DNA from 2 places in the Lentibacillus sp. JNUCC-1 genome. Region 1 is predicted to be linked to the other one. Evidence: a T-box and tRNA genes for the amino acid it is inferred to sense, from the RefSeq annotation. Region 1 holds a T-box; the other holds one or more tRNA genes.

Evidence for each region. The T-box of region 1 lies ahead of serS (serine--tRNA ligase). A T-box ahead of a tRNA ligase gene usually reads a tRNA of that ligase, here a tRNA-Ser.
Region 2: it encodes a tRNA-Ser, which carries the amino acid that the T-box ahead of serS (serine--tRNA ligase) is inferred to sense. The anticodon was not compared.

Annotation. Positions count from the first base shown of each region.
Region 1 is NZ_WHOH01000001.1:1,757,866-1,773,887, reverse strand. Features, by position in the region: gene serS (serine--tRNA ligase) at 128-1,402, opposite strand; T-box leader at 1,471-1,698, opposite strand; gene JNUCC1_RS08145 (glutathione ABC transporter substrate-binding protein) at 1,892-3,526, shown strand; gene JNUCC1_RS08140 (hypothetical protein) at 3,643-3,807, shown strand; partial or broken gene JNUCC1_RS08135 (ABC transporter ATP-binding protein) at 3,933-4,978, opposite strand; gene JNUCC1_RS08130 (ABC transporter ATP-binding protein) at 4,950-5,972, opposite strand; gene JNUCC1_RS08125 (ABC transporter permease) at 6,006-6,926, opposite strand; gene JNUCC1_RS08120 (ABC transporter permease) at 6,942-7,844, opposite strand; gene JNUCC1_RS08115 (serine hydrolase) at 8,054-9,370, opposite strand; gene guaB (IMP dehydrogenase) at 10,070-11,539, opposite strand; gene JNUCC1_RS08105 (YaaC family protein) at 11,799-12,764, shown strand; gene JNUCC1_RS08100 (HD-GYP domain-containing protein) at 12,772-13,881, opposite strand; gene gyrA (DNA gyrase subunit A) at 13,968-16,022, opposite strand, start outside.
Region 2 is NZ_WHOH01000001.1:2,062,372-2,078,393, reverse strand. Features, by position in the region: gene JNUCC1_RS09775 (NCS1 family transporter) at 1-1,304, opposite strand, end outside; gene allD (ureidoglycolate dehydrogenase) at 1,690-2,739, opposite strand; gene allD (ureidoglycolate dehydrogenase) at 2,764-3,813, opposite strand; gene allE ((S)-ureidoglycine aminohydrolase) at 3,892-4,656, opposite strand; gene allC (allantoate deiminase) at 4,685-5,932, opposite strand; gene JNUCC1_RS09750 (alpha/beta hydrolase) at 6,411-7,163, shown strand; tRNA gene JNUCC1_RS09745 (tRNA-Ser) at 7,217-7,309, opposite strand; partial or broken gene JNUCC1_RS09740 (catalase) at 7,458-9,517, shown strand; tRNA gene JNUCC1_RS09735 (tRNA-Thr) at 9,579-9,651, opposite strand; gene JNUCC1_RS09730 (CDGSH iron-sulfur domain-containing protein) at 9,799-10,002, shown strand; gene JNUCC1_RS09725 (nuclease-related domain-containing protein) at 10,405-11,307, opposite strand; gene JNUCC1_RS09720 (leucyl aminopeptidase family protein) at 11,487-12,869, opposite strand; gene JNUCC1_RS09715 (RluA family pseudouridine synthase) at 12,942-13,613, opposite strand; gene JNUCC1_RS09710 (hypothetical protein) at 13,635-14,150, opposite strand; gene JNUCC1_RS09705 (NAD(P)H-dependent flavin oxidoreductase) at 14,241-15,305, opposite strand.

The DNA.
Region 1 (16,022 bases):
TGCACATTCGTTCCTGGATTTGCACATTCACGGGCAGATATGCACATTCGTTCCTGGATTTGCACATTCACGGGTGAATATGCGCGCACTTAAAAAAAGGCTGGAAGCAACTGCTTCCAGCCTTTTTTTATTTAATAACTGTCTTGCCGCCCATGTAGGGCTGTAGGACTTCTGGTACGAGAACGCTGCCGTCTTCCTGCTGGTAATTTTCCAGAATAGCAGCAACGGTTCTTCCGATTGCAAGGCCTGAGCCGTTTAAGGTATGCACGTATTCAGGTTTGCCTTTTGGTCCGCGGCGGAAGCGGACACCTGCCCGGCGCGCCTGGAAGTCTTCAAAGTTTGAGCAAGAAGAAATCTCCCGATATTGATTCTGGGCGGGTATCCATACTTCAATGTCGTACTTTTTCGCAGCTGTAAAGCCAAGGTCACCTGTACACATGCTCATGACCCGGTAAGGCAGTTTCAATAACTGGAGAACCCGTTCGGCATTTTGAGTCAGTGTTTCCAATGCTTCATAAGATTCTTCAGGCTTGGCAAAGTGAACGAGTTCGACTTTGTTAAACTGATGCTGACGAATAAGCCCGCGGGTGTCACGTCCGGCAGAACCTGCTTCAGAGCGGAAGCAGCCGCTGAAGGCGACATATTTCTTGGGCAAATCGTCTTCCTGCAAAATTTCATCCCGGTGATAGTTCGTGACAGGGACTTCGGCCGTGGGAATGAGGAAGAAATCATCGTCTTCAAGCTTAAACACATCTTCAGCGAACTTCGGCAGCTGGCCAGTTCCAGTCAGGCTATCACGATTGACAATGTACGGGGGCAGCATTTCTTGATACCCGTGTTCATCTGCATGCAGATCCATCATAAAACTCATGAGTGCACGTTCCAGACGAGCTCCGAGACCGGTATAAAAGACAAACCGGCTACCGGTTACTTTTGCTGCACGTTCAAAATCAAGGATCCCAAGCTGTGTTGCGATATCCCAATGGGGCTGTGCTTCATAGGTGAACTCAGGCTGCTCTCCCCATGTGCGCACTTCAACATTATCGCCCTCATCTTCACCTACTGGAACACTTTCATGAGGGATGTTTGGAATCGACAGCATAATATGGGAAAGCTGGTCCTCAATGGTTTTCAGCTTGTCATCAAATTCAGCAATCTGGTCACCAACTTCACGCATTTCCTTTATAATGTGGTCAGCATCTTCACCTTCTTTTTTCAGTTTTGGAATTTGTTTAGATGCTTCATTGCGCTTGGCTTTCAATTGTTCCACCTGTGCAATGAGACTGCGACGATGTTCGTCAAGTTCCCCAAACCGCTCCAGTTCCGACAAATCTTCCCCCCGATGATTCAACCGGGCTTTCACATCTTCAAAATGTGTCCGCAAATATTTCATATCCAGCATATTCATACCTCCATAACATATTAATAATCGTAAACCTAAAAATATAAAAACTCCCGCCCCTAAATAAAATTAGGGACGGGAGTTGTATACCCGCGTTGCCACCCTTATTGAAAAGACTTATGTCTTTTCCGGCTCATGGCGTTAACGGTGCCGCTCCGGATCTGCTTACAAATGGAACACCCATCTTCTGCAGATCAGCTCAAGGATGGATTCGCAATGTTTTTTCACCAGCTTTCACCACCCGCTGGCTCTCTATAGAAAAAACCACTGCTACTGTTTCCTGTCTTTGCTGTTGCTATTAGTATGCCCAATAATAGAACAAAATAAAAATTTATGCAATCGATAACCCTTGATAAGCTTGAATTAAGTAGATTTTGACGATCATAACCATTAAAATATTCTTGCTATTTTATACGTTTTGTTATATATTTGTAACTAGATTGCTCCTTTTGGCAATCATTCAAACATATTATAGGGGGTATTAAAACTATGAAGTCGAGAAAGCTGCTTTGGCTTGTGTCACTACTATTCGCACTCGCCTTTGTACTCGCTGCTTGTGCGGGAGACGGTGAACCAGAAAATACCAACTCCAACAACAATGGCGATAATGGATCCGCTGAAGACAACGGGGATTCAAATGATTCAGGCGGTTCCGGAAGCGGAGATATTGTCATCGCCATGGGATCTGACGCCGTATCCTTATCCACTCAAGGTTCTAACGACGTTCCTTCAAGTAACGTAGGAGAAAACCTTTATGAAACCTTGACGGTACTTGATGAAAATCAAGAAGTACAACCAGGTCTTGCTGAGTGGGAAGAAGTAGACGAAACCACATGGGACTTCCACATTAAGGAAGGCGTTAAATTCCATGATGGGAATGAATTGGACGCAGAAGCAGTCAAAGTTAACTTTGATCGTCTCGTTGATGAAGAAGTTGCGTCCCCGCGTGCATTCTTACTAGAAGCAGCGGAGAGCTGGGAAGTAGTAGATGATTATACTTTCCGTATTAATTTGCAATACCCTTACGCACCGCTCCTGGCCAACCTGGCTCACAGCGGTACAGCGATCATGAGTCCTGACACGATTGAAAAAGATTATGAACAAATGGAAGAAGGCGGCGACCCAGACGCCTATATTAACCAGAATCCTGCTGGAACTGGTCCATTCAAACTAAAAGAATGGGTTCCCGGCGATAAAATCGTTCTGGAAAACTTCGACGAATATTGGGGCGACGAAGCTAAATTAGATACCATCACTTTCAAAGTGGTATCAGAGCAAAGCTCACGTATTGCAGAACTTGAAACAGGTTCTTCCCACATCGTGGATGCAATTGGACCTAACAATATTTCCCGGGTTGAAGGGGCAGAAGGGGTTCATGTTGTTCAAGAACCAAGTGTTTCACTTTCATACGTTGGATTTAACGTACAGAAAGAACCATTTGATGATGTAAAAGTCCGTCAAGCCATTTCAATGGCCATTGATAAAGACGAAATCATCGAGGGTGTATATAATGGCGTTGGTATTCCAGCCATCGGTCCATTGGCACCACCGGTATTCGGATATAATGAAGATGTTGAAGGGCTCGATTACAACATCGAGCAAGCAAAAGAATTGCTTGCAGAGGCAGGCTATGAAGATGGATTTGAAACAACCATCTGGACGAACGACAACGAACAGCGTGTTGACACGGCCATTGCCGTTCAGTCTCAGCTGAAAGAAATTGGTATAGACGTAGAGATTGAAGAGCTTGAGTGGGGTGCATATCTTGAAAGAACGGCTAACGGTGAGCATGACATGTTCATTCTTGGCTGGTCAACGGTAACTGCTGACGCAGACTACGGCATGTATCCATTGTTCCACTCATCAGCAGTTGGTGACCCTGGAAACCGCTCATTCCTGAAGAACGATGAAATCGACGAAATTCTCGATGAAGCCCGTAAAGAAACTGACCCACAAGAGCGTCAGGCACTCTATACAGAGGCTCAGGAAATGCTTGTTGAGCTCGCACCTATGCTGTACATCCATCACCAGGAGTACTTGCTCGGTGTGAACGACTCAGTTAAAGATTTCACCATCGATCCTCAAGGTATTTACCAGTTGAAGGATGCGTATATCGAGGAGTAAGTTTAAATTCCAAAGCTTTAATATTAAAAACAACCCACGGGCCTATGATGGCCCTGGGTTGTCTTTTGTTATAGCTTAGTCATATAATAGAATAAAAACAATCAGGGGTAAGGATTATGTCACTAATAGGGGTTATCATACTTGCGTCGATTGCCGTGATTTTATTGGTCGTTGGATTTGTAATCAAGAAAAAGTGGTTGAAACTATTTGCACTTATTTTATTTTCCATTTCCATATGGCAATTCGGCAGTTATTTAATTCAGCATGTCATAGACAGATAGAGCAACAGATACTTTTTGCGTTCTCTTCATTTGAAGAGGGCGTTTTTGTTTTGGAAGGTACATATGTAAAAAAACGGCCTGTACATGTATTTACAGTACAGACCGTTTTTTTAGTATTGGCTTGATCATTTAACCGTCTTTTTTGTTTCTTCCACACTGACATTTGGCGGATTGCCTTCATAGATCCGTTCGATGTGATGACAGGCAGCTTTGTGGCCTTCTTTCATCATCGACAGGTTCCTCAGCTGTGGTTCTTCTGTTTTACAGATGTCTGTTGCAAATGGACACCGTGTATGGAAACGGCAGCCTTTTGGCGGATCAATCGGTGAAGGGACGTCGCCTTTCAGGATGATCCGGTCTTTCTTCCGTTCAGGATCCGGTGCCGGGATTGCCGACAGCAGAGCCTTCGTATATGGGTGCTGTGGATTGTCAAATAGAGATTTTTTATCCGCTATTTCCACTACTTTGCCAAGATACATAACGATAATGCGATCAGAGATGTGGCGAACCACACCAAGATCGTGTGCGATAAACAAAAAGGTCAAGTTAAACTGTCGTTGCAGCTTCTTCAACAGATTCAATACCTGAGCCTGTACTGACACATCAAGTGCGGATACAGCTTCATCGCATATAATCAGTTTCGGATTGACTGAAAGGGCACGGGCGATTCCAATACGCTGTCTCTGCCCCCAGAGAACTCATGGGGATAGCGATCCAACTGCTCAGCATTCAATCCGACTGTTTCAAGTAATTCTACAGCTCTGTCATGCCGTTCCTTTTTAGGAATAACATTCTGAATGGCCATGGCTTCAGTCAGGATTTTTTCTACCGTTTGTCTTGGGTTTAGTGAAGCAAACGGATCCTGGAAAATAACCTGCAGATCTTTACGGCGTTGGCGCATTTGACCTTTACTCAATGACAACAGATCTTCTCCGTCAAATTCAACTGCACCGGAAGTGGGCTCATCTAGGCGAAGAATCGCTCTTCCAGTGGTTGATTTACCGCACCCGGATTCGCCTACAACGCTTAGTGTCTCCCCCTCAAATATTTCAAAGGAGATATCATCCACGGCTTTGACGTGATTGACTGTGCGGCCCAGGAATCCCCCTTTAATGGGAAAGTATTGCTTTAGATGATCAACTTTAAGTAGTTGTTTTTTCGTCAAGGACATTCACCTCCGGATCGCCATCCCAGCGTTCGTTGTAAATCCAGCAGCGGACTTTACTTTCACCGCCGACACTATCAAGCGACGGCATTTCTTCTTTGCACAGTTCAGTTGCAAATGGACAACGTGGTGCAAAGTGGCAGCCTTTAGGCATGTTTTTCGGACTTGGAACACTGCCTTTGATCGGTTCCAGATCTTCTACGTCAATATCATGACGCGGAATGGAATTCAACAAGCCCACTGTATAAGGGTGCTTCGGGCTTTTAAACAATGAATAGATGTCTTGATACTCGACCACTTTACCGCCATACATAACAGCAACATAGTCACATGTTTCAGCTACAACGCCGAGATCGTGTGTGATCATGATGACTGACATGCCCATGTCTTTCTGCAGATCATTGATTAATTCAAGAATCTGGGCCTGGATTGTCACGTCAAGGGCGGTTGTTGGCTCATCGGCAATCAGCAGATCCGGTTTGCATGCAAGTGCCATGGCAATCATGACACGCTGACGCATACCGCCGGACAGCTCATGAGGATACTGTTTGATCCGTGCTTCAGGTGAAGGGATTCCGACAAGCTTGAGCAATTCAACTGCGCGTTTGTTGCCATTTTCTTTCCCAAGACCTTCGTGAACCTTCAGTGTCTCCCGAATCTGCTGTCCAACCGTATAAACAGGATTCAGAGATGTCATAGGTTCCTGGAAGATCATTGAGATTTCATTACCGCGTATATGCTGAATGCCTTTTGTATTTAATTTGGTTAAATCATTTCCTTTAAAGTTAATTTCCCCATCTACAATTTTGCCTTTGGAGTCGATCAGCTGCAAAATGGACAGTGCTGTAATACTCTTGCCGGATCCAGACTCACCGACAATACCGAGCGTCTTACCTTTTGGCAGTTTAAAAGACACGCCGTCAACAGCTTTGATCTCGCCATCGTCATCAAAGAATGAGGTCTTTAAACCTTTTACGTCCAAGATGATATCTTCATTCATAGTCTCTCACCTCTATCTAATTTCCGGATCGGCTTACTCCAGATCAATTCGTTTATTCAGGAATTTATAAGAAATATCAACGAGCATGTTTACGAATACGAACACAACTGCAATGACCAGAACTGCCGCCTGCACGACCGGAAAGTCTCGGGCCAGTATGCGGTCAATAATCAGTTTACCCATACCATTAATAGCAAAGACCGACTCAGTCAGAACAGCACCAGCCAGCAAGCTTCCAAACTGCAGACCAACAACCGTCACAACCGGAATCAGCGCATTTTTTAACGCGTGGCGGTAGATGACCAGACGTTCCTGCAATCCTTTTGCACGAGCTGTACGGATATAATCCTGTGAAATCACGTCAAGCATACTTGAACGGGTCATTCTGGCAATAACAGCGGCTCCCATTGTCCCGAGTGTAATAACCGGGAGGAAAATTTGACTGACTGACCCCCAGCCTGTTGCCGGTACCCAGCCGAGATTAATGGCAAACCATTGCATCAGCATGAGTCCGAGCCAGAAGTTCGGCATGGAAAGACCGAATAAGGCGACTAGCATGATCGCCACATCTGAAAATGAATACTGTCTGACTGCCGAAATTATTCCGGCGATCAATCCTATAAATATACTAAATGCCGTACTGTAAACGGCCAGCTCAAATGTAACCCAGAATTTAGGCCAGAGCTCCGTCGTAACCGGTAGGCTTGTACGCCAGGAGTTTCCAAAATCCAGCGTTACAGCGTCTTTCAGGAAACTGAAATATTGTACAGGGATTGGATCGTTCAATCCAAGCCTCTCTTCAATTTGTTGAACGGTCTCCTTAGGTGCACTTTCTCCAGCAATGATGTGGGCGGGATTGCCCGGAGTCAGGTGCATCAAAGAGAATACGAGTATGGTAACCCCCAGTAGTACGGGAATTAACTGCAACAGTCGACGTACGATAAATTGAAACATATGTGCACCCTCTTCCTAGTTTTTCATTTTTGGATCCAATGCATCTCTTAAACCATCACCAAATACGTTAAATGCCAGAACAAGCAACATAATGACAAGACCAGGATACAATGCAATATGGCCTGCATTGTAAATAAAGTCGCGCCCGTCACTTAACAGTGCACCCAGTTCAGGGTTTGGCGGCTGAACCCCCATACCGAGAAAGGATAGTCCGCTTGCCGACAAAATAGCACTGGCAATAAATAAACTGGCTTGTACAATAATTGGTGATAAAATATTTGGCAAAATATGTTTAAAAATAATGCGAATATCAGATGCACCCAGTGCTCGCATGGCATCTATATATTCCAGATTTCTTGTTGCAAGAGTGGATCCCCTTACAATACGGGCAAAAGTCGGCACCGCAAAGATGGAAACAGCAATGATAACGTTTCCTTCAGAAGCCCCTAGAATACTGATCAGGGCAAGAGCGAGCAGGATACCAGGAAAAGCAAGCAAAATATCCATCAGACGCATGATTATGGCGTCAACTTTGCGGCCGTAATAGCCTGAAACGATTCCAATTAATATACCTGCCAAACCCCCGAAAAAGGTCGAAATCACACCAATTTTCATGGTAATGCCCAGTCCATGGATAATACGGGTAAACATATCCCGTCCGTGATGATCCGTTCCAAACCAATGTTCAGCGGAAGGACCTTGTAATTTAACCGAGTAATCCGTTGTATCTGGATCAAAAGTTGTTAAATAGGGTCCAAAAATTGCGACGAGAATCAGAAAAATAATCAGATAGCCGCCAACAAGGGCACTTTTATTCTTCCGCAACTTCCTGTAGAAATCTTTAAGTGAACGTTTTAAAGGACTATCTTTCTTTTTCTTAGGTTGATTGTCTTGCTGTACCGCAAGTTCTTCGTTCATGTTGTTCCCCCCTACCACTATAAATAATATAAAGAATCCGAATACTTTATGTGAACGGATACTTTTATAACCATATGAATACATATTACAATTAAAGCAAGCTTATTGCAATAATGGTTTAATGGATTGCGAGATTTAAAATTATGGAAATTTGTTATAAAAAAAGGAAATTGTCCTGCCGAATGAGCAGGACAATTGATATTTTTTGTCTAAAACCAGCCTTTAACTGTCGAATACAGACCGCTGAAAAAGTCACCTATGGAGCCAAGCATAAGCATGAACCAGTTCGACTTCTCAACAGTTTCCTGTGCCACAAGCGGAACAGTCATTGTATCATTTTCAGGGAGCACATTACCGAGGCTTTCACCATTATAAACAAGTTCAGCCGTTCCAATCTCTTGACCTTTTTTCAGTGGAGCAGTCAGCTCACCGTCGTCATTTAATAGTTTCTTATCAAATTGATAGGAGACTGTATAATTTTCTTTGTCACCTTTTTGGATGGGCAGGGGCATAAAATCCTCACCAGTGCCAATCTTCACAGTGTCTTCCTTACCTTTTGCCACAGGGGCTGATTTCTGGTCCTCCAGCTGGTAGCCTGCAGCAATAACTTCTTCCATCTTGAAATTGTTATAGCCGTAATCAAGCAGTTCTTTCGTATCAACGAATCGCTGTTCTTTCGTATCAGCGTTCATAACAACGGAAATGAGACGTCTTCCGTCCCGAAGCGCTGTCCCGGCAAAACAATTCCCAGCTTGTTCTGTAAAGCCCGTCTTGAGGCCATCGATCCCTTTATAGTTAAATTGTTTGAAGTTGACTGAATCATGGTCAAGCATCCAGTTCCAGTTGATCATCAGCTGCCCGTCAAATTTCTTTTCAGGCACACTGGATACGTCAAGTGCTTCCGGATAGTCTGTGATGAGACGATGGGCCAGCAAAGCTGTCGACATTGGAGACATAAGATTCATGTCATCTGCTTGGGTGCCTTCTGGATAGTGATCACCAAGATGGGCGTTATTTAATCCCGTCGCATTGACAAATTTATACTTATCCATTCCCATCTCTTCTGCTTTGGCATTCATCATTCTAACAAATTCACCTTCTGAACCGGCAATCAGTTCAGCAAGTGCAATCGTTGTCGCGTTATCAGAATAAATCGCCATGGCATCATATAAGTCGCGGACGGTGTAATCCACATTCTGTCTTAGCCCTATTCCGGAAAAGTTACTGTTGGCAGAAATACTGTAAGGGTAATCGCTAATTTGGGTTGTTGTGTCCCAATTAATCCCGTTTCCTTCTGTTTCAACAGCTTCCCAGACGAGGTATTCTGTCATCATCTTTGTCATACTGGCAGCCGGGAGAGCGTCATCGGGATGCTTGCCATACAAGACTTTTCCTGATTCTGCATCAACCAATATGGCAGCTTGTGATTGTATATCTACCTGCTCAGCCGCTTTTGTAACAGCTGGCTGCAAAATTACACTTCCCACCAACACCAACATTGCGATCATACGCAATGAAAAAATCATCTTCTTCACTTTCTCTACCTCCACCTTAAGTATACCTCTCTATGACAGCTCGAAGAACCTTAACCATCTCGTCTATTTTACCATATCAATTTCACGAAACATAGATGGTAAAAGCAAGTTTCAATAATTGGTAAATATATACCATTTAAGCTGAGCCCATATAACCCTTCCCAGAAGGAGACATTGCTTTTTAAATCGTGACCACTGACGAATAATTGACACAAACTCCGAACGAATGAAAACTTGACTTATACTCAAGATGAGAGAACTGTGATTTGCGCTCCGTGAAGTCGCTTTCCGCGGGCACGGCCTCAGCCTCCTCGCTCGCAAAAACCGCTCACTGTGGGGTCTTCGGACTCGTGCTGTTCCCGCAGGAGTCGACTTCCCTCCGCTCCAATCACTCTATTGTATTAAGTGGTTTGGAAGGTTTTAATCACAAAAGAGTTAGAGAGTTATTCTCTCTAACCTAGCTCGGGGGAAACACGGAGACTCCTGTGGGATGCAAAGCCTCGGTGAGACCCCGGAGGTCGTCAGACCGAGGAGGCTCAGCAGCGCCCGCGGAAAGCGCAGTGTTTCCCCCGAGCGGCTGCATGAGGCAGTCATAAGTTAGTTCGCAGTCTACGGATACTGTGATGTGTCAGAAGCCTGGATTGTATATAAAATCCCCCTCATACGATTCTCGTATGAGGGGGGTGGGTTTTACATGGAATAGTTTGGTGCTTCTTTTGTAATTTGAACGTCGTGCGGATGGCTTTCTCTTAAGCCTGCGTTGGTGATGCGGATGAAACGGGCGTCTTTCCGCAATGCGTCAACGGTGGCTGTACCGCAGTAACCCATGCCGGCACGCAAGCCGCCAAGCAATTGGTGAACAGTGTCAGCGACTGGGCCTTTGTAGGCTGTCCGTCCTTCAATGCCTTCTGGAACAAGCTTTTTCGTTTCATTTGCATCTTGGAAGTACCTGTCTTTAGAGCCGGCTTCCATAGCGCCGACAGAGCCCATCCCGCGATAGACTTTATACTGACGGCCTTGATAGATTTCAGTGTCGCCAGGGCTTTCCGCGACACCGGCCAACAAGCTGCCGAGCATGACAGCATGTGCGCCTGCTGCGAGAGCTTTGACGATATCACCGGAATATTTTATGCCGCCATCAGCGATTACAGGCACATCATATTCTGCTGCAGCCCGTGCACAATCGTATACGGCTGTAATTTGCGGAACACCAACACCGGCGACTACACGGGTTGTACAAATAGAACCCGGACCAATTCCGACTTTGACAATCGTCGCGCCTGCTTGAATCAACGCTTTTGTAGCTTCAGCGGTCGCGACATTACCTGCCATAATATCCAGTTCAGGCCAGCGTTCAGCAACACGTTTTACCTGCTCAATGACACCAGCAGAATGACCATGAGCTGTGTCAATCACGATGATATCGACACCGGCTTCTACGAGCTTTTCGATCCGCGCAAATGCATCACCTGTGACTCCGACAGCCGCAGCGACAATCAAACGTCCTTGTTCATCTTTAGCGGCATTCGGGAATTCAATGACTTTCTCAATGTCCTTAATCGTGATGAGACCTTTTAAGATCTGGTTGTCATCAACAAGGGGCAGTTTCTCAATTTTATGCTGCTGAAGCAATTTCTCTGCTTCTTTCAATGTTGTTCCGACAGGCGCTGTGATCAGATTTTCTTTCGTCATCACTTCTGAAGTGGCCATTGAATAATCTTCAATAAACTTGAGATCCCGATTGGTCAGAATGCCAACAAGCTTCTGTTCGTCAATGTTGTTAACAATTGGAACCCCGGAAATTCTGAACTTGCTCATAAGATGCTCAGCATCATACACCTGATGTTCAGGGGTCAGGAAGAATGGATTTGTGATAACACCGCTTTCTGATCGTTTTACCCGGTCGACATTCTCAGCCTGTTCTTCAATCGACATATTTTTATGGATGACACCGAAACCGCCTTGACGTGCCATCGCGATCGCCATTTCAGCCTCAGTAACCGTGTCCATGCCCGCACTGATAATTGGTGCGCGCAATTTAATTCTGGAAGTCAGTTCTGTACCGACATCAACTGCATTCGGAAGCACATTCGACTCATCCGGCACAAGCAGAACGTCATCAAACGTCAGTCCTTCTTTAGCAAACTTATCCTCTCGCATAAATGAATCCTCCTCCATCTATTGATGAATACTAACCAGTGTATATGGGTGAAACTAAATTCTAATCGATTTACCTATTAGTCTCTGCATGTCAGCGCAATAAAACACGCCATTTCCCGTGGTTGTTGCGACTGAAATCAGAGTGACTGTATATCTATTGTACATTAGAATACGCCATCAAATGAGCTTTTTCAACAGCAAATATTTGCATTGAAAAAGAAAATACATTCTAAATTTTTAATGAAAAGAGGGTCTTAAAATGAACTACGACCATGTGCCTTCATTTCTTACATATTTGCAGTCCCAGGCATCGAGCCGTGAATTCTTGCATCACTGCTATAAACGTATGGCAGAGCCTGACGCAGAGATGAAAAGTTACGAAAATGCTTCCGTCTTTATGGCATATCTTGAACATGGCTTAATTTTTTATAAACAGGGGAAAGCAGCCGATGCCAGGATTAAGCCACTCTTATACTTTTACGGTATGGTCCATTTAGTCAAGGCCTGTATTCTCGCTCAACGCCCGGATTACCCTGAATCTACGGCACATCTGGCGCACGGCGTCTCGGCACGCAAAAGGAAAAAGAAAAATTATAGCTTTTTGGAGGATGAAGTAAAAGTGCAGCATAGAGGCCTATTGCCGTATATGAGTAAACACCTTTTCGACATGGACACGCTGCCTTTTTCAAAAATCAGCATGAACCACCTGTTACAAATGATTCCGGAACTGAGTCCGTTTTATGCATGGCAAGGTCGAAAAACATTAGTAAAGGTAGGGAAGATGGGGGACAGGTTCTTGTATTTTCCCGAAACACTGCTTGACGACTATCATCTGACAGAGCGCGCTTTCTTTGCCAAAATAAAAACAGAACTGCCCCTTCTCAAAACCTTTGAGAAAATAGACAGTTCCTATCAGGTGGAGTTATTCCAGCCATTTAACACTGAAACGGGCGCTTTTTTCATCAATCAGACTGACGGAGGAATCTTCTTCCCGACAACTCGTCAAAATACCTTGGCTATGCCAGAAGTGGTCATTCATTATCTGGTTCTTTATAACCTCAGCATGCTGTCCCGCTATGAACCAGGGTGGTGGGGGGAGGTTCTGAGTTTGAAACCCGATATGGATGACGCTTTTATAAAAAGGTTTCTCGATACAACCGCTGATAAAATGCCTTATGTACTTGGTTTGTATTTGCAGAATTTGTATAAGACAGATGAGAGTTAGTCCCCGTTTAACCGAGAATATCATGGATATGAAGCTGTGTTTCATCTTTTAAAGCGATAAACGTATCATCATCTTCCATTCGCACCATTGGCTTTGTCGGGTGCTGACTGTCAATAAAGACAATTTCTGCTGTACGGTTGTTGCTCAAGATCACTTGTGTTCCGACGGTCACATTGAACAGACTGCTGGTGAATGCTTGGATCACAGACGGATCCAGGTTGTTAAACTGTTCCCGCTGGAGCAATTCGATTACTTTGAAGGGAGACGTTTTCTCACGATATAACCGCTCACATGTCATGGCATGGTACAAATCACAAACAGCTATAATTCGGGCATACATATGCACCTTTCCACCTGAAAGACCGAGTGGGTAGCCGCTCCCATCCTGACGTTCATGATGCTGGAGGACACCAAGCTTTACTCCGTGAGACAATGTCGGAAGCTTTTCCACCATGTAATACCCTTGAGTGGTATGGGTTTTAACGCTTGCAAATTCTTCAGTGTTAAGTTTGGTGTTTTTTTTAAGGATGGCAGGGGAAATTTTGGCCATACCGCTGTCAGCCAGTAAACCTGCCAGACCAATTTGCAGCCATTCACCATGGGAATAGCCCATTTTACGTCCCAGATAAGAGGCCAGGACACCGACAGCGACCGAATGATGATACAGATATGTGTCTCTAGCAGCAAAATGATGCAGGGCATATACCGCATGATTCACATCTTCTATCCGCTCGATCAATGGCAAGAACAACTTACGAAGAGCAGGGAGGTCGATGGGCAACTGGTTTTGCCATTTTTTGAAGTGTTTCATATAACCGGATACAACCACCTGATAATGTGCCTCAAAAGGCATGTCCGCTGCAGAGGCACCAGTGACTGCTGTTTGTTTCACTGGCTCCTTGGGCTGTGTTACTTGCTGAGAGTCTTCTTGTACGGCTCTTCCTTGTATATTTTTACCTTGGACAATAGAAACCGCTTCCACTTGAAACATATGTAAAATCCGGACGTGCTCATCTGTCAAAACTGTATTTTTCCGCACAATTGGTTTTCCTGACTTTCCAAAAACATCTTCCTGAAGTACCAAACCCGACTTGATCTGACCAACCTTTACCCGCATACATATTCCCCCTTGAACACTTAACCTTGATAAAAAAATTGGGCGACGGTGGGTGGTTTGGTGTCGCCCAATGGATGTTTTATGCTTTATTCTGTGTCGCTATCTTGTTCATCTTGTGACGTCTCATCTGAAGGCTGTTGGTCTTCATTAGGCGTTTCTTCCACTGAATCATTCTCAGCATCTTCCTCATCTTCCTGAACGATTGCAATGGTCGCAACGGCTTCATCATCCTGCAGGCGAATGAGACGCACGCCCTGGGTGTTCCGTCCTGTTTGCGATATGTCTTCTACAGGAGTTCTGATTAAAACGCCGGCAATGGTGATCAGCATAATATCTTCTGTGCCCGTTACCGTCTTGACGGCTGCCACACGGCCCGTGTCTTCATTTAAACGGCAGGTGAAGATCCCTTTACCACCACGGCGGGTCTTACGGTATTGGTCTTCAGGTGTCCGTTTGCCAATGCCTTTTTCGGTGACATGAAGAATCTGATCATTCGGTTCAATAATTTCCATTGAGACCACGACATCATCATCTCTGAGGGAGATACCTCTGACACCTGCAGCAGTTCTGCCCATCGAACGGATTTCTTCTTCGTTAAACCGAATGACATATCCGTCGCCTGTGCCAATCAGTATATCCTTCGTGCCATCTGTTTTTCTCACAGAAATCAATTCATCATCTTCACGGAGGCCCAGTGCAATCAAGCCGCTTTTTCGAATATTGGCGAACTGTGATAATGTCGTACGTTTTGACACGCCATGTTTTGTCGTGAAAAAGAGGAAAAGATCATCAGAGAATTCTTTAACAGATATGACCGCATTGACCCATTCCTCTTTTTCAATCTGAAGCAGATTGATCAAAGGAATGCCTTTCGCTGTCCGGCTGTACTCAGGCACTTCATACCCTTTAGCCCGGTAGACTTTACCTTTATTCGTAAAGAACAGAACAGTGTCATGGGTTGATGTCGATACCAGGTGTTCAACAAAGTCATCCTCGTTGGTCCCCATGCCTTGAATGCCGCGTCCTCCGCGCTTTTGTGTGCGATAGGTGGAAGACGGAAGACGTTTAATATAGCCTTGGTGGGTAAGGGTGATGACAATGTTTTCTTCTGGAATGAGATCCTCATCCTCGAAGAAGTCCGTGCCGCCGGTCAGAATTTCAGTTCGACGGCCGTCATCGAACCGTTCTTTGATTTCAGTCAGTTCCTCACGAATGATTTCGAGAACTTTTTCTTCGTCAGCCAAAATGGCCTTCAACTCACTGATTAATTCAAGCAGCTCATTGTATTCATTTTCGATCTTCTCCCGTTCAAGACCTGTCAGACGCTGCAGACGCATATCCAAAATCGCCTGGGCTTGCTTTTCCGAGAGATTAAAGTTATTCATAAGGCCTTCGCGTGCAATATCAGTCGTCTTAGAACCGCGGATTAAGGCTATAATCTGGTCAATATGATCAAGGGCGATTCTGAGTCCTTCCAAGATATGAGCCCGTGCTTCAGCTTTTCGCAATTCAAAAGCTGTACGGCGCTTAATAATCACAACCTGATGGTTTAAATAGTGTTCAAGACACTGTTTCAGCGTCAGAACTTTCGGCTGCCCATCCACAAGGGCGAGCATGTTAATCCCAAATGACGTCTGGAGTGCTGTATATTTGTACAAATTGTTCAATACAACGTTGGCATTCACATCACGCCGCAACTCGATCACAACACGCATCCCGTTACGATCTGATTCATCTCTGAGATCTGTTATGCCATCAATCCGTTTATCACGAACCAGTTCTGCAATCTTTTCCACAAGTTTGGCTTTGTTCACCTGGTAGGGCAGTTCAGTGACCAGAATTGTCGCTTTCCCATTTGGATGCTCTTCAATGTCCGCTTTAGCACGAATGGTGATCGAGCCTTTTCCAGTTTCATATGCCTTTCGAATGCCGCTGCGTCCTAAGATGTCACCGGCTGTCGGGAAGTCAGGACCTTGAATATATTCATCCATTAATTCTTCAATGGTGATATCAGGATCATGACTTAAGGCCAGAACAGCATCAATTGTTTCTCCAAGGTTATGTGGCGGAATATTGGTGGCCATTCCGACTGCAATCCCTGATGCTCCATTGACAAGCAAGTTTGGGAAACGGGCAGGGAA
Region 2 (16,022 bases), 300 kb from region 1:
CCAGCAACTATGAATCCAATAATCCATGCAAGGTCTACTTTAATAAAGGCAGCACCTGCACCGATAAAGAGTGCCAGCATAGCAGCAGGATTATACCCGGCATAAGTGCCCTCTGTGTTATACAGATCTGTTAAATTCACTTTTTGCTTTCTTAAAATGTAATATTCAACAAGCAGGATAGCTACAATTGGACCCAAGAACGCTGAGTAAATCAGGATAAACATGTCAAGACCTCTTGAGTTGTCCTCCTGAACCAATAACCAAGGGAAAGCACCCATGGCGAGCAGACCTGTTACGGTTACCGCTACTTTATATCTTGCTTTCGTTAACATCGTAATAACATAAGTTGGCGGGATGATATTGGCAACCATGTTTGTTGCAATGGTAGCCATTACAATAAACGCAGATACACCCACTGTTACATATGGATTATCAATAACAATCGCCAAAGCTGACGGCGGATTTGTAACACCGGTTACTGTTGCCACCATCGTACCTATAATCAGGACAGCACCATAAGCCATCACTATAGGTGAGAAGTACATTAAACCCCGTTTTGTATCACTGATACCTGTTTTTAATTCACGAGAGTAGTCCGCCGCATTCAAGAAGATCGCAGCATAGTTCCCTAAGAAGACCATAATGTAGCCAAAGAACGGAAGTCCCCATGAACCTTCAGCAAGTACCCAGTTTTCGTAAAGGTCGCCTCGGTAATCTTTCATCAAGATAATAAATACATAAACCATTGCTGCCATGATCACAATCGATGCAAGACTCTCAACCCACTTAATAGCAGTAAACCCGTATAAAGATAAACCAATTTGAACAACCTGAAGCGCTACGAAACAAATGGCCACACTATCGAAGGCACCATCTGTGAAGATTTTCAGAATTTCGTTCAGCGCTGTACCACCAATCCAGCTTTGAATACCATACCAGATAATGGCCGGTACACCTCTCATGAGGGATGAAATTACTGTTCCTTTAAAACCAAAAGACATTCTTAATTGTACAACATAAGGAATACCTTCCTTATAGCCTGCACGGTCATTCAAGGCAAAAATACCCGAGATAATCAAAATTGCAACAACAGCTGCGGCAATTGTCTGCCATATGTTAAGCGTGGCAACTCCAGCCACGACAACACTGGCACCAAGCGTCATATTTCCCATATTAACGCCGTCGCCTACCCACATAAACATATATGGGATCTTACCAACCGTTCTATCTTCAGGACCATTGGCTTTCAGGGACCCGTCGACGCCAGCGGTCTTTTCAATTTCTGTTGCGTCTAGATTAGCCATTATGCACATCTCCTTTTTGTTGTTTTTTTATGTGGTCTCTTTATTGTTTATCCCAAGCTTCCATTATAGTTAAAGTATTATTGCTAAGTGATGTCAGCTTAGTCAATTAAACGCTTTCATTGACCACGGTTTCATTATATAATAATTTGTCTGCTATGTATTCAGACTGATTATACAAAATGTACAACCCGCGTTGTTTAAGCTGCATAGTTTTTAATCGCATTATAGCTTAATGCACTGTCGCATGTTCAATTTGCACAAGGGTTAGCTTAATCCTGTTTTAATTTCCCCTTTACCTCAATCCCTATCCTTTTATATGCTCGTTAACATATTTGACCAATTTTAAACATGAAAAAGCCGCCCACCAGAGTGAGCGACTTCCAGATCACTTAGCAAAGGGATCTTTATGGTCATAGGCATTGTGATGAATCGCATCAGATGTGAGATAATCATATACATCATCAACAATCTCAATGCCATCACTGGAATAGGCTTCTTCTCTTTCAGCACTTCGCTGTCCCGGGTAGTAAACTTGATCAAAACCGGGAGCTGGTTTGATAGCGTTGAGGTCTTTCATGGTTTGAGAAATATGTTGTTTAAACGTATTGATTTCAGTGAAAAACAGCGGGTTAATCACAATATGCAATTGTCCAAGGTCCCGTCCTTTTTCCAGGTCATGATACATAGAGGAGACATTTTTGCCAAAGGGCAGGCCTAGTAAAACACCAGATAAAATGTCGACCATCATCATCAGACCATACCCTTTTGGACCGGCAATAGGCAATAGGGCGCTCACTTCAAATGGGTTGGTTGTCGGCTCTCCATTTCCATCTACAGCCCATCCTTCAGGAATTGCTTCATTCTTTGAGCGGGCATGTAAAATTTTGCCCCATGCCTGGACGGTGGTGGCCATATCAAAAGTGATCAGGTCATCGTTTTCACCTGGAGCAGAGAATGCGATCGGATTGGTGCCATAATACGGCTCCGCTCCCCCAAATGGTACAACCATGGGGTCGGATTGACAAACAGAAATACCAATCATATCAGCTTGAGAGGCTTGTTTAACAAAATAAGAGAGAGATCCACTATGACTCATGTGTTTGATCCCAACAACCCCAACACCGCTGTCTTTAGCCATTTGAATAGCTTTATCCATGGCTTCTTTAGCTGCTACATGACCTGCACCATTATCTGCGTTGAACGTTGCACTTGCTGGCCCTGTCTGGTTAAAGTGAAATTGCGGGTCAGTGTTTATGCCGCCTTTTGCAATACGTTCAGCGTAGTATTCTACCCGCATAGCACCATGTGAATGAATTCCACGTGCATCTGCATGTACAAGCACTTCTGCAACACCGTCTGCATGTTCCAAGGTTAATCCTGCCTTATGCAATTTGCTTTGTATTAATTCATGTAGCTTCTCTTTCGAAACATGCACCAAGATTAAACCCTCCAAAATGTTTTAATCAGCAAATGGATCCTGATGATCATATGCATCATTATGAACGACGTCGCTTACCAAATAATCATAAATATCATCAACGATCTCAATACCGTTTTCTTCATAATCCTTTTCCGTGGCCTCGTAATTCTGACCAGGATAATAGACCTGATCAAAGCCCTTCGCAGGTTTAACAGCATTCAAATCCTGCATGGTTTGAGTGATATTGTCTTTAAAGGTTTGGACACTCGTAAAGGCGTTCGGATTAATCACAATATGAAGCTGTCCCAAATCACGGCCTTCACTCAGATCATGATACATGGAAGAAACCTTTTTCCCAAATGGCAGGCCGAGCAAGACGCCTGACAGAACATCAATCATCATTCCAAGACCGTACCCTTTAGGACCTGAGATAGGGAGCAGCGCCTTAACCTTATGTGGGTCTGTTGTCGCCTCACCATGTTCATCTACCGCCCATGTATCAGGAATTTCTTCGTTCTTTGAGCGGGCATGAAGGATCTTACCCCACGCCTGCACGGTGGTCGCCATATCAAAACTAATCATCTTTCCATCGTTACCTGGCGCTGCAAATGCCAGCGGATTCGTCCCATAATAAGGCTCAGCCCCACCAAATGGAACGACCATCGGATCTGACTGGCAAACCGCAAAACCAACCAGGTCTTCTCGAGCAGCCATTTCTGTAAAGTATGATAAAGCGCCACTATGGCTCATTTTCTTGACTCCAACAACCGCTACCCCGTTTTCTTTTGCCATTTGAATCGCTTCTTCCATGGCAAATTTACATGCCACATGGCCGCTTCCATTGTCGGCATGATAGATGGCTGAACTTGGGCCGGTTTTTTCAAGACGAAATTCCGGATTATGTGTGATGCCATTTTTAGCAATCCGCTCTGCGTAATACTCAACACGCATGGCACCGTGAGAATGAATGCCTTTCGCATCCGCAAAAACCAAAACATCAGCGACAACTCCAGCATGTTCCTCCGTCAAGCCTGCCTGTTCCAATTTAGTTTGGATAAGATTCTTCAGCTTATCTTTTGTTACTCTCATCGTACTATCCCCTTTTGACCAATTTTTAAATACTGTTCTTTATTCAGTATGGGCTCTTGAGCAAGGGGAATGTGCCGCTTATAGCGGCACATCCCGGTTACAGTCTTTAGAGTAAACGTAGGAGAGCTTTTCCCGTCCAACAGCATAGGCAGCCTGAAGGCAATAAGGTCCCATGAAGATGTAGTCGTCTTTTTTGACCGGAATCCACTCATTGTCGAGGTTGTACATGCCTTCACCAGAAAGAAGATAAGCACCGTGCTGCTGATAATGTGTTTCAACAAATGGATGGCTTGCAGCCGGGTCAAATGTCAAAATGTGAAAGTTCATGTCAAATGCAATATCTGTCGGAAGCAAGTCCTGGATATGAACATTTTCCATATCGTCATAGATCACCTGGTCAATATCGTTGGAGTTTCCTGCATATACCCATGGTTTATGACCTTCAAGCGGTGTATGCTTTTGCTTATAAAGAAACACTTTGGAATCGCCGTCAGCTAGATTTTTAAGGTACATCGTCACAGATGGCGGGCAATACAAGTAGCCCCCTTCTTCAAGAACATGCTCTTCATCATCCGCAGCGGCTTCCATCTTACCTTCGAGCACGTAAACAAATGTCTCGATATCATCTTGACCGCCGAAACCTTTTTCGTTTTTGCCGCCTTCATGGAAGGTAGCAATGTAATCCACAAATTTAGCGCCGATGCTTGGGGAAGATAAAATACTCATAGATACATTTTCAAAGCCCGGAATAACGTTGTTGACGAGACCTTCCGGTGGAATAATCGCATATAGTCCGTGCTTAACCACTGCTCTTGATTGTAAAATATCGTTTGGATAACCCATATTTAAACATCCTCCTAAAATTTATAAATTATTCTTTATAACCCAGATTGTATAAAGCACTGATCAACGCATCTACCCCTGCCGCCAGATCATGCGGAGTTGTATATTCATGGGGTGAATGACTGATGCCATCTTTGCTCGGTACAAAGATCATAGCTGTCGGAATAACAGGTGCCATAATTTGCGAATCATGTCCTGCCCCACTATGCATCAGTTTATAGTCCAGCCCATCTTCATCACATTGTGCTTTAATCGCATTCACAACGCCCTCGTCCATTGGCACAGGCGGTGCGTCCATCCAGCGATCAATGTCGATTTCCACGTCAATTTCTTTTGCAACTCTACGAAGCATATCCTCTACAGATTCTGTAAAGCTGTGAAGTTTTGCCTTTTCCGTATGACGAATGTCAATGGTGAAAGTTGCTTTACCAGGCACCACGTTCACTGTATTTGGTTCAAGCATGATCTTGCCCACGGTGGCCACAAGTGGGTCGCCTTCTTCCAGCGCCATGTCGTTAAGGGTTGTAATCATACGGGCTGCAGCGTTCATCGTGTCTTTCCGGTAGCCCATGGGTGTGGTCCCAGCATGGTTAGCTTGTCCATCCAATGTAATGGTATAGCGGCGTTGACCGGCAATATGACTGACAATACCAACAGACTTTTGCTCTTTTTCAAGCACATTGCCTTGCTCAACGTGGATTTCCACAAACGCTTTCAAGTCTTTCCGTACATTTTCAGGGTCTTGCTTGAAATCAAAACCTGCCTTATGCATGGCTTCTTCGAAAGGAATTCCGTCGAAATCTTTCATATTAACGACTTCTTTGGTGCTTGGATCACCAACTATGTTTTTAGAACCCCAGAAAGAAAACGGAAAGCGACTGCCTTCTTCTTCTGCCATTGAAACAACTTCAATATTTCGAAGAGGTTCCCCATACGTTTCCTTCAAGTATTTTAGCGCCAGAAATCCCGCGATGATGCCATATTGACCATCATATAAACCGCCATTTTTCACTGTATCAACGTGTGAGCCGGTCAGTATGGTTTCATCCGGATAAGTGGAGCCCTTTAATTGACCGAACAAGTTGCCGATATCATCAAAGTGCGTCGTTAGTCCGGCGTCTTCAAACAATGCTTTTAGTGCATTCTGAGCTTCGACCCATTCTTCAGAGTACAGCACTCTGGAAACGCCTCCATTTGGATCTTTACCAAAAGCTCCCAGCCAGTCCAGTTTCTCTTGGACATGTTCACCTGAATAGGCATTCGTTCCTTTTTTCATATAAACCCGCCTTTCTTTAAGACCAGATTTCCCAATGCTGCTTGCTTCAAAGGGATATACATATGACACCGGATGTCTAATATGCATAAAGGTCATCCACGTGTCACATATTCCTCTGCTTCAATTATAGCGCATTAGATTCAGAAAGTAATTGTTCCATTTAGACAAATAAATAATTCATGTATAGCCACTTTAAATAATTTTATGATGGTGTTAATGGAACATCGGCTCCTTAATATGTTTTCCCCGGAAAATAGGATGATAATCATGCATTCTTTAGAAAGCAACACATGTTATTTGTCTTTTTCCCTTTTCATGCGTTATTATGCTTACATTGTAATCATCAAGCAAATTGGAGGATGACATTCATGACAACCTTTGTTTATAAAGAAGTTGACTCATGTGCCATAAAAGCAGAATTATTTCCAGCAGGCACTTCGGAAGCACCGTTGATCGTTTATATTCATGGGGAGGTCTTGTGTGGGGAACACGCAATGACATTAACAAGGACCAGGTCGCCCTTTATCAGGAAGCTGGGTACAATGTGTTATCCCTTGCATACCGGCTGGCTCCAGAAACAAAGCTCCCGGGCATTGTTGCGGATATTCAAGATGCGCTCGAATGGGTTTATACAGAAGGACTTAAACAAATGAATTTTGATCAGCAAAAGGTTGCAGTCGTCGGCAGCTCAGCGGGGGCTTATCTGGCATTGATGACAGGTACTTTCCCCGTTAAGCCTGCTGCGATCGTTTCTTTCTATGGGTATGGCGATATTCTCGGAGATTGGTACAAGGAGCCAAGCGCACACTTTAATACAATGACTTCAGTACCAGAAGTTCTCGCAAAACAGCTCATTCAACCGGAAACCATAGCTGAGTCTCCAATTGAGCGGCGTTATGCAATCTACTTATACTGCCGTCAGCAAGGTAAGTGGCTGGATTATGTCGCTGAACTGAACGAGGGAATGAGCGAAGACGATCTGAAAGCCTATTGTCCTGTCCACCTTGCAGAAACAGATTTTCCGCCCACCTTGCTTCTGCACGGTGATGCGGATCAAGATGTTCCATATTCTGAATCGCTCAAGATGAAAGAAAAACTGACACAGCTTGGTGTGGACAATCAACTCATTACCATCCCCGGCGGTGAACACTCTTTTGACCAGAAGATGGAAGATCCGAATGTTCAGGACGTTTTTAAACAAGTGTTGGCTTTTCTGAACAAACAGCTTTAGAATCTAAAAAAACCTGCCACGCGCTATGACGTTGGCAGGTTTTTTATTATGTATGGCGGAGAAGGTGGGATTCGAACCCACGCGGCGCTTGCACGCCCTAACGCATTTCGAGTGCATCCCCTTCAGCCGGGCTTGGGTACTTCTCCACTTGATTTTCCGACACAGGAAATTATATAACAGTTTTTTTTCTATGTAAATGGGATTGATTGGTTTTTTACTAATCAGTTGATGAATATTGCTAGACGCCCTGCATATACATAAAAAGGTTTAAAAAATTATGGAATGGGTGATTGCATGGATGAGAAGTCATCAAGACACCACAAGCCTGTTGATAAAAACCTGAAAAATGAGCAGCTCGATCAATTCCGAGTAGAAAATACCAGAAACCCAATGACGACCAATCAATCGAGAAAAATTTCAAACGATCAGCAGACTTTGAAAGCAGGCGAGCACGGCCCTTCGCTACATGAGGATTGGCATTTTTTCGAGAAGATGACACATTTTGTACGGGAGCGCATACCGTCGAGGGTGGTTCACGCAAGAGGGTATGGGGCCCACGGAGAATTTGAGTGTTATCAATCTATGAAACAGTTTACTAAAGCTGGTTTTTTGCAGGAAGCGGGCAAAAAAACATCTGTATTTGTCCGGTTCTCCACGGTTCAGGGTGACAGAGGATCTAAAGACACAGCCAGAGATCTACGCTGTAAAGGGGTTAAATTTTATACAGACGAAGGAAATTACGACCTCACCACAATCGGTATGCCAGTATTAATTAATCAGGATCCGATGAAATTCCCCGATGCCATGCATGCCTACCAGCCCGAGCCGCGAACTGGAATGCCAACCGCTGCCGGCGCCCATGACACATTCTGGGATTATGTGGCCAATAATCAGGAAGCTCTGCATATGGTGTTGTGGATCATGTCAGATCGTGGGCTGGTGAAAAATTACCGTATGATGGAGTCATGGTCGATTAACACGTATCTGTTTGTCAATGACGAGGGGTAGCTACCTTCGTGCGTTTTGTCTGGAAGCCTGTGCTTGGTGTGCATTCACTGCTTCAGGACGAAGCTCAGAAAATCGGAGGAATTGACCCCGATTATCACCGTCGTGACCTGCGTGAAGCCATTGACCGCGGCGCTTATCCAGAGTATGAGCTGGGCGTCCAGATGATCCCATTGGAAGATGAATTTAAATTTGATTTTGACGTTCTTGATCCTGCCAAGTTTTGGCCAGAAGAGTTGGTTCCTGTTCATCTTATTGGAAAAATGACCTTGAACAGGAACGTTGACAATGAATTTGCAGAGTTAGAACAGGTCGCTTTTAACCCAGCCAATGTCGTTCCGGGAATTGATTTTTCCAACGACCCTGTTCTGCAGGGAAGGTTAATCGCTTATCAAAGTGCACAATACCATCGACTCGGAAGTGGCAACTTCCAAGACTTGCCGATTAACCGCCCGATCTGCCCATTTCACAACAATCAAAGGCAGGGTGTGATGAGGTATCGCATTGATGTTGATGAAGTGAGCTATCACAAGAATTCGTTGGCAAATAACACCCCTTACACGACACCCCCGGAAAAAGGCGGTTATGAGCATTATCCGAAAAAAGTAGACGGCCGCGTCGTCCGGGGCAGAAGTGAATCCTTCAACGATTTCTTCACGCAACCGAGGATCTTTTGGAACAGTTTAACGACAGTAGAAAAGCAACATACGCTGGAGGCACTTAACTATCAGCTTGGAAGTGTGAACAACAGGTCGGTCCGTCAGCAAAACGTGGATATGCTGGTCAATGTAGATCGAGAGCTGGCCTGTATCGTAGCAGATCATATTGGTGTTGACCGCCCAAGCGGTTCTCAGGTTCCCGTTTCTACAAAGTATCCATCCTTAAGCCAGGCTTTTACGCCGAGTTATGCTTATACACAAAAAGTTGGGGTCTTAATCGGGGATGGTTTTGACAGTAGTGAAGTCAGCCAGGTCCTTAGCACATTAAAGCAGTATGGCGTTTTTGTTGTCATCGTAAGCGACACACTTGGGAGCGTAACCGGGGCTGATGGGACCAGGATCGAAGTTGATGAGACATTTCTCACTACAAGTCCTTACTTGCTCGACTCTTTTTATGTGGTGGGAGGGCGTTGCAGCAGACAGGGCCATTTCGATTCTAGTATCAAAGAATACGTGCAGGTGGGCTACAAACACTACAAGCCGATTGGTGTCGCCTCAACAGGACAGCAATATATACACACATCAGAGCAAAACAATTTAGCTGGCGTCGTATTCGCAGCAAATAATCCAGATTTCGCAAAAGATTTTGTGGCTGCTGTAGCGCAACAGCGTTTTTGGAACAGGAAATGATTAGAGCAATGTGCGAAAAAAGCGTCTCCCCCTCTAGTGAGGGTGAGACGCTTTTTTATAGTGCTGGTGAGAGGAATTGAACCCCCGACCTATTCATTACGAGTGAATCGCTCTACCGACTGAGCTACACCAGCATATTTTAAGCACAAGAAAAATAATAATACCATCGGGAGAATTTTTCAACCCACCTGCTTCAGATCTGGTGAAATTTTGCTTCCAAAAGTTCCTCATTTTGTCGAAACTGGAAAAGCATGATATAACATATATACAGGGGTGAAAGCATGTCAGAAGCAAAGATAAAAGTGAACGACAACGGATCCCTATTGCTGACAGGGTCCTTTGAAGTGGTTGATGCAAAAGGCAACGTGTTCGAAACAAAAAAAGCCGTGTCCCTATGCCGCTGCGGCGAATCATCCAACAAACCATTTTGTGACGGTACACATAAAAAAATCGGATTTGAAAGTTCTCCACGAGCTCCAAAGTAAGTGTAGATTAACCACAGCCCCGCCTTGAAGGGTGGGTGGCTGTGGTTTTTGGATTTTTGGGGAGGGAGGGGGTTCTAGTGATATATGCATTTCCCCCTTCCTACTGTGTTCAAGCGAGTTTTTGGAGTTCTAACTGATATATCAAGCGCTCAGCTTCGTTTATAGAGCGCTCATACTCTTATTTGACGCGCTTGCCATGGTTTTCGTTGCGCTCGTGCTCTTATTCGACGCGCTCACCTTCGTTTTCGTTGCGCTCATGCTCTTATTCGACGCGTTCGCCTTCGTTTTCGATGCGCTCAGGCTCTTATTCGACACGCTCGCCTTCGTTTTCGATGCGCTCATGCTCTTATTCGACACGCTCGCCTTCGTTTTCGACGCGCTCAGACCCTTATTCGAGGAAATCTACTTCCTTCCAGATTCATACATATACTTCGCCCCTTTACTTTTTCCAATTTTAGTGAAGGGACCTCCTACTAACAATCGCCTCATTACATCTTTTGAATTAATCCTCAAAAACTCGCGCATTTCCAGATTAGTAAACTCCGGTCCGAAAATAGTGCAGTATTCGTGTATTGCTGTCATATGTGCGTTTGGATCTTTTAAACCACATGTTCCGCAAAGCCAATTCCTTTCTATACGGTCCATCATATTCCGTTTGCAGCGTGGGCACCACACACCTTTTCTAACCTGGGAAGCATGAATGTCAAACTTATCCACGAGGCGTTTCTCATTTGGTTCATGCGCAGCTACAAGCATTCGGGCAATTTGCTCCAGCTCACCATATGAAAAATGCTCATTCTGGTACTGTTTTCGCAGTTCAGGAACGCGTTTTAATAGATTTTGAGCCAATAAAAGGTCGGGAATTACCTCGTGGCCAGGATGTTTTAAAATGACATTCGGGTTTGAGAAGACAGTTAGTGTATGAATGGGTATGGGGGCAATGTTGTGTACTTGCAGAAAGTTGTGGAGATGGTGTCGCTGCACACTTGCTTGCATCATAGGATCTTGGAAGCGTTCGAGACGTCCGTCTAATTTTTCTCGATACATGAGGCCTGTTTCCAGTTGATAATGAACAACGCCGGTCAAGTTTTTCGTTTCGATGATCAGGATGAATTGTGGGAATAGAACGAGGGTATCGATTTGAAAGTATTTCCGTCCTGTTTTTATGCGCAGCCCATGTAACACAGGGAAGGCGGCCAAATCCAGTAATTGATAATAATAGTCCATTGATTTTTCACCTATGTAGCCCGACAGTTCGCGTTGGAATTGATCATTTAATATGGTGTAAAGCTCATCCGTCTGCATACGAGGAAGCAAGCTTTCTGATTGGAGCAATGATGAGGGTTTGACGAGGGGAAGAAAAATCAAGTTCAAAAACTCCTTTATTTAATTATTTTCAGATATTATACCCCATCCCTATTCTAAACACAACAAAGCCCCGCCCGCATTTTTAAAAAGCGAACGAGGCCTTCCAGACAACCCTTCTATTCTCCTGATACATAAACAGCGTAATCTGCAAGTAACCGCGCACCGAATCCCGTTGCTGTCTTCGGATAATACCCCTTGCCGTCCCCTTGCATACGGCCGGCCATATCAACGTGAAGCCATTTGCATGATTCAGGCACGAATCGTCTTAAAAATAACGCTGCCGTTATCGCACCAGCTTCACCTTTGGAACTGATATTACAGAAATCTGCGTAATCACTTCTCAAATAATCGTCATACGCGTCAACCAGCGGCATCGGCCATACAGCATCCCCGTTATCAGCACCTAATCTTTTCATCGCAACTGAAAGCTCATCATCGCCAAAAACGCCGGCCATTTTTGAGCCGAGGGCATTGCCGATCGCGCCTGTGAGCGTCGCAATATCAACCACATACTCAGCACCGTGTTCGCCCGCGTGAATCAGTGCGTCAGCGAGGATCAATCTACCTTCAGCATCCGTGTTGCCAATCTGCACGGTTTGCCCATCTTTATAACGAATAATATCACCCGGCAGAACCGCTCTCCGGTCAATCGCATTTTCAACAATCGGAATGAGCGCAATTACATTCACTTGAGCACCGGAATCAGCTAGCTGCTTCATCGCACCTGAAACCGCTGCAGCACCGCCCATATCCATCCGCATGTCACTCAGATCCCGGCCGCGCTTCAGGCTGACGCCGCCCGTATCGAAAGTAACACCTTTTCCGACAAGTGCCACGAGTGGTTTCGAAGCATCACCCACATACCTGAGCTCAACAAAAGCCGGCTCATATTGACTCCCTTGATTAACTGTCAGGACGCCGTTCATCTCGCGCCTCTCAATTTCAGCTTTATCAAACACAGACACATCGACTGGGCTGCTAGCAAAAGCGTCTTTTAACTTTTCTGGAAAAGTTTCCGGGTTTAATGCGCTTGGTATGTCATTCATCAAATCACGGGAAAAGCTCATCGCTGCGGCACGGATCTCGCCAGCAGTGACCGCTGCTTCACTAAAATCGCCTTCGATTACAAGATTTGTTTTGTGTTCAGACGCATCAGACCGATAATTGATAAAGGCATAAGTACCCAAATGCCAGCCTTCCACGAATGCTGTTAACACCTCATCTTCACTCAGGGAACCATACATCTGAGATAAAACATCTGTATGCAACGTGGCTTGTGAAACCTTTTGCTGTGAAAGCTCACGAGCGATCGCTCCTGCTGTCATGCGGACTTGTTCAGCCGTGTACACACCTTCTTTTTCTTTTAAAACAACGAGCGAATCTTCTCCTGAAAAAGCAATACAAAACGATCCTGCTTGTTGGCTAACAAACATTTTTAAACCGATATTTCCAGTAACCACATGATCCTGTTCAAATACAATATGTACATGATGACCCATTAGCAAAATTCCCCCTTTTTATTTATCATACCACATACTTCGGCACACGAATTGTTTAATCCTGCTTTTCTGTCAAAAAAATTGTTGCCACGGCCCAGTGTCTGGCGGTGTCGACTCCACTGTGATCATATCTTTTTTTGTCGGATGTTCAAACGACAGTTTATGCGCCCACAAAGCAATCTGCTGACCAGGCTTGTTGACGTTGAAACCATATTTCTGATCACCATAAAGCGGCATACCTGCATGTGAGAGTTGAACCCTGATCTGATGCGGTCTCCCTGTTTCCAATTGTACAGACAAAAGACTTAACGCTTCCCGCGCAGCAAGCATTTCATATGTAAGACGGGCACGTTTTCCTTTTCCATGTCCGCTTGAGACAACATGAACCTTGTTTTCAGCATGATCTTTTAACAAAGTGTTCTCCAGTTGTGCTTGTTTATGGACTGGCTTTCCACGAACAACAGCCAGATATGTCCGCTCAAATGCACCGCGTCTGATGGCATCTGACAACCGTGAAGCCGCTTTGGACGTTTTGGCAAAAACCATGACGCCGCCTACAGGACGATCAAGGCGATGCACAAGTCCGAGAAACACATTGCCAGGCTTTTGATAGCGTTCTTTCAGATCCGCCTTTAAAAGGGTAAGCATATCCGCGTCTCCTGACTGGTCCTCTTGAACAGGTATATTTACAGGCTTTTCCACAACAAGCACATGGTTATCTTCAAATAAAACAGGTATGTTCAAAATACGTCCTCCTCACTGGAACTATGAGTCTGCATTCTTTTTCTGTTTGCTTTTTAAATAAAGGACTTCAAGCATTACAACAATTGCCGCAACACCCACAGCAATCACGAGGCTTGGGTATAAGGCAATCCCCACAAGTTCACCAATTCCATAGAAAATCACAGCACGGCTCAAAAACATAAAAATACCCGGCCACACAATCCGTTCTTTGCCGAAAAGGTGTTCAGCCAGAACTTCAACGATACTATCAATGGTAAATAAATAAATCAAAAAGGCGACAGAAAGAATCATCAACCTGCCAGCACTGATTTCAAAATCAAACACGGTCGTCACCAAATTGGTTGATCCGAGTATGGCAAATAGAAACAAACCAATCACAATGGTTGGAATTAGAGCTAAAAGGGCGGCAGTGAGTATCACCCGTCCTAAACTGAACGATCCATCTGTCGGATCTTTTTTCTCCCCTCGATACACGAATAATAAAAATGCAATAAATGTCATGATATACATGATTCCTAAAATGACCAATAACGTCATATGTTGTACCCCCTGAATAAGAACATCTACTATCATACTTGAGGAGGTCCTAATTTTAAAGTGAAGAGGTGACTTTTATACCATATGTTTTTACAAATCCCGGGTCTGTTTAATTAACTTTTCAAAGAGAGAAGCAACTGTCTGGGACCGGGCTAGTCTAGGCGTTTGTCCTGACCAGAGAGACATGAAATCAGACTTTCCTTGCTGAGCCGATGCTTTTCTGAGAGGTTTTGTCAACGCATTTTGCACTGGAAATTCCGGCAGACAGGCTTGCTGGTCAGCCATTTTCTCAATAAATACATTGTGAATGCCTCGTGCCCATTTTCCTGAAAAAGCACGCGTTAAAACGGTCTGATCTTCCTGTGCTTGGAGAATCGCTTCTTTATGCAATGGTTTAGCACCGCTTTCCGCACATGTCAAAAAGGCCGTCCCCATTTGCACAGCTTGCGCACCGAGGCACATGGATGCCGTTAATCCTCTTCCGTCCATAACACCACCCGCTGCAATGACTGGAATGGTTACATGATCCACAACTTGCGGAATGAGCGACATTAGACCAATCTGACTCTTTTCATGTCCTTCTAAAAAATGGCCGCGATGGCCGCCAGCCTCACTGCCCTGAACGACGACTGCATCCATTCCGCTGTTTTCAATGGCAATCGCTTCATTGACAGTAGTGGCCGTGCCCATCGTTATGATTCCGTGTTCTTTCAGTTCAGCAATTATCTTTTCTGCCGGTATTCCGAATGTAAAGGAACACACAGGCACCTTTTCCTCAATCGTGACCTTCAGTTGCTCGAGAAACGTGTGTGTTGCTGATTCATAATCTGGTATAGTCACTTGGTTGTCAGCAGGCATATTTAGCTCATCATAAAATGGCTGTAGCGTATCTCGCGCGATGTCGATTACTTCACCGGAAATAGTGAATTCGTTTGGGACAAAAAGGTTAATTCCAAACCCGCCTGATACAACTGACTTAATGTCTTTAATCTGATTGCGTATCTGTTCCGGTGCCATGTAACCCGCTCCGATCATCCCAAGCCCGCCAGATCTTACAACCTCAGTGATTAATTCTGTCGTAGTGACCCCGCCAGCCATAGGAGCCTGGATCACAGGATATTGAATGTGCAAACGTTCAGTCAAACCATTACTCAACAAAATCCCCACCTCATTTCCAAAACTATTATAAACAGCTCATCATCCAATTTATTAAGACACATTTTAAGTAGAGTGCGAACTAACTAGGCGATTTTATGACTGCCACTAAGCACTCCATATGTTTAAACGAGCACCGTGATTTCCGCTGCGGGAAGTCGCTTTCCGCGGGCACGGTCTCAGCCTCCTCGCTCGCAAGGACCGCTCGCTGTGGGGTCTTCGGACTCGTGCTGTTCCCGCAGGAGTCGACTTCCCTCCGCTCCAATCACTTCATGTTAATTAGGTGCTTGGATGTTTTGCTCAAGAAATTAAGAGTGAACGTAAACTTTTCTTGAGCAGCTAATGCTAACTCAACTTTGAGGTGATTTCAGATTGATGCTCAGTCCATTTAACTTTCAATCCCTCTGCTTATAAAATCAAGAAAGAAGGTAAACACACCTCTCCAAGCTCGGGGAAAACACGGAGACTCCTGTGGGAGGAAAAGCCTCGGTGAGACCCCGGAGGTCGATATAGGGGAAGGAAGGCTAAAACCGCGACGTCCTGTCGCAACGCCTTCATGACCCACATCCTGTGGGCCCGAGGCTCAGCAGCGCCCACTGGACGCGGAGTGTTTTCCCCGAGCGGTTGCCAGAAGCAGTCATTCAAGTTTTCATTAGTTCGCAGTTTGTGTCGACTGTTCATAAGGAAGTTATCTGCATAAACGTGTAGTGAATAGGC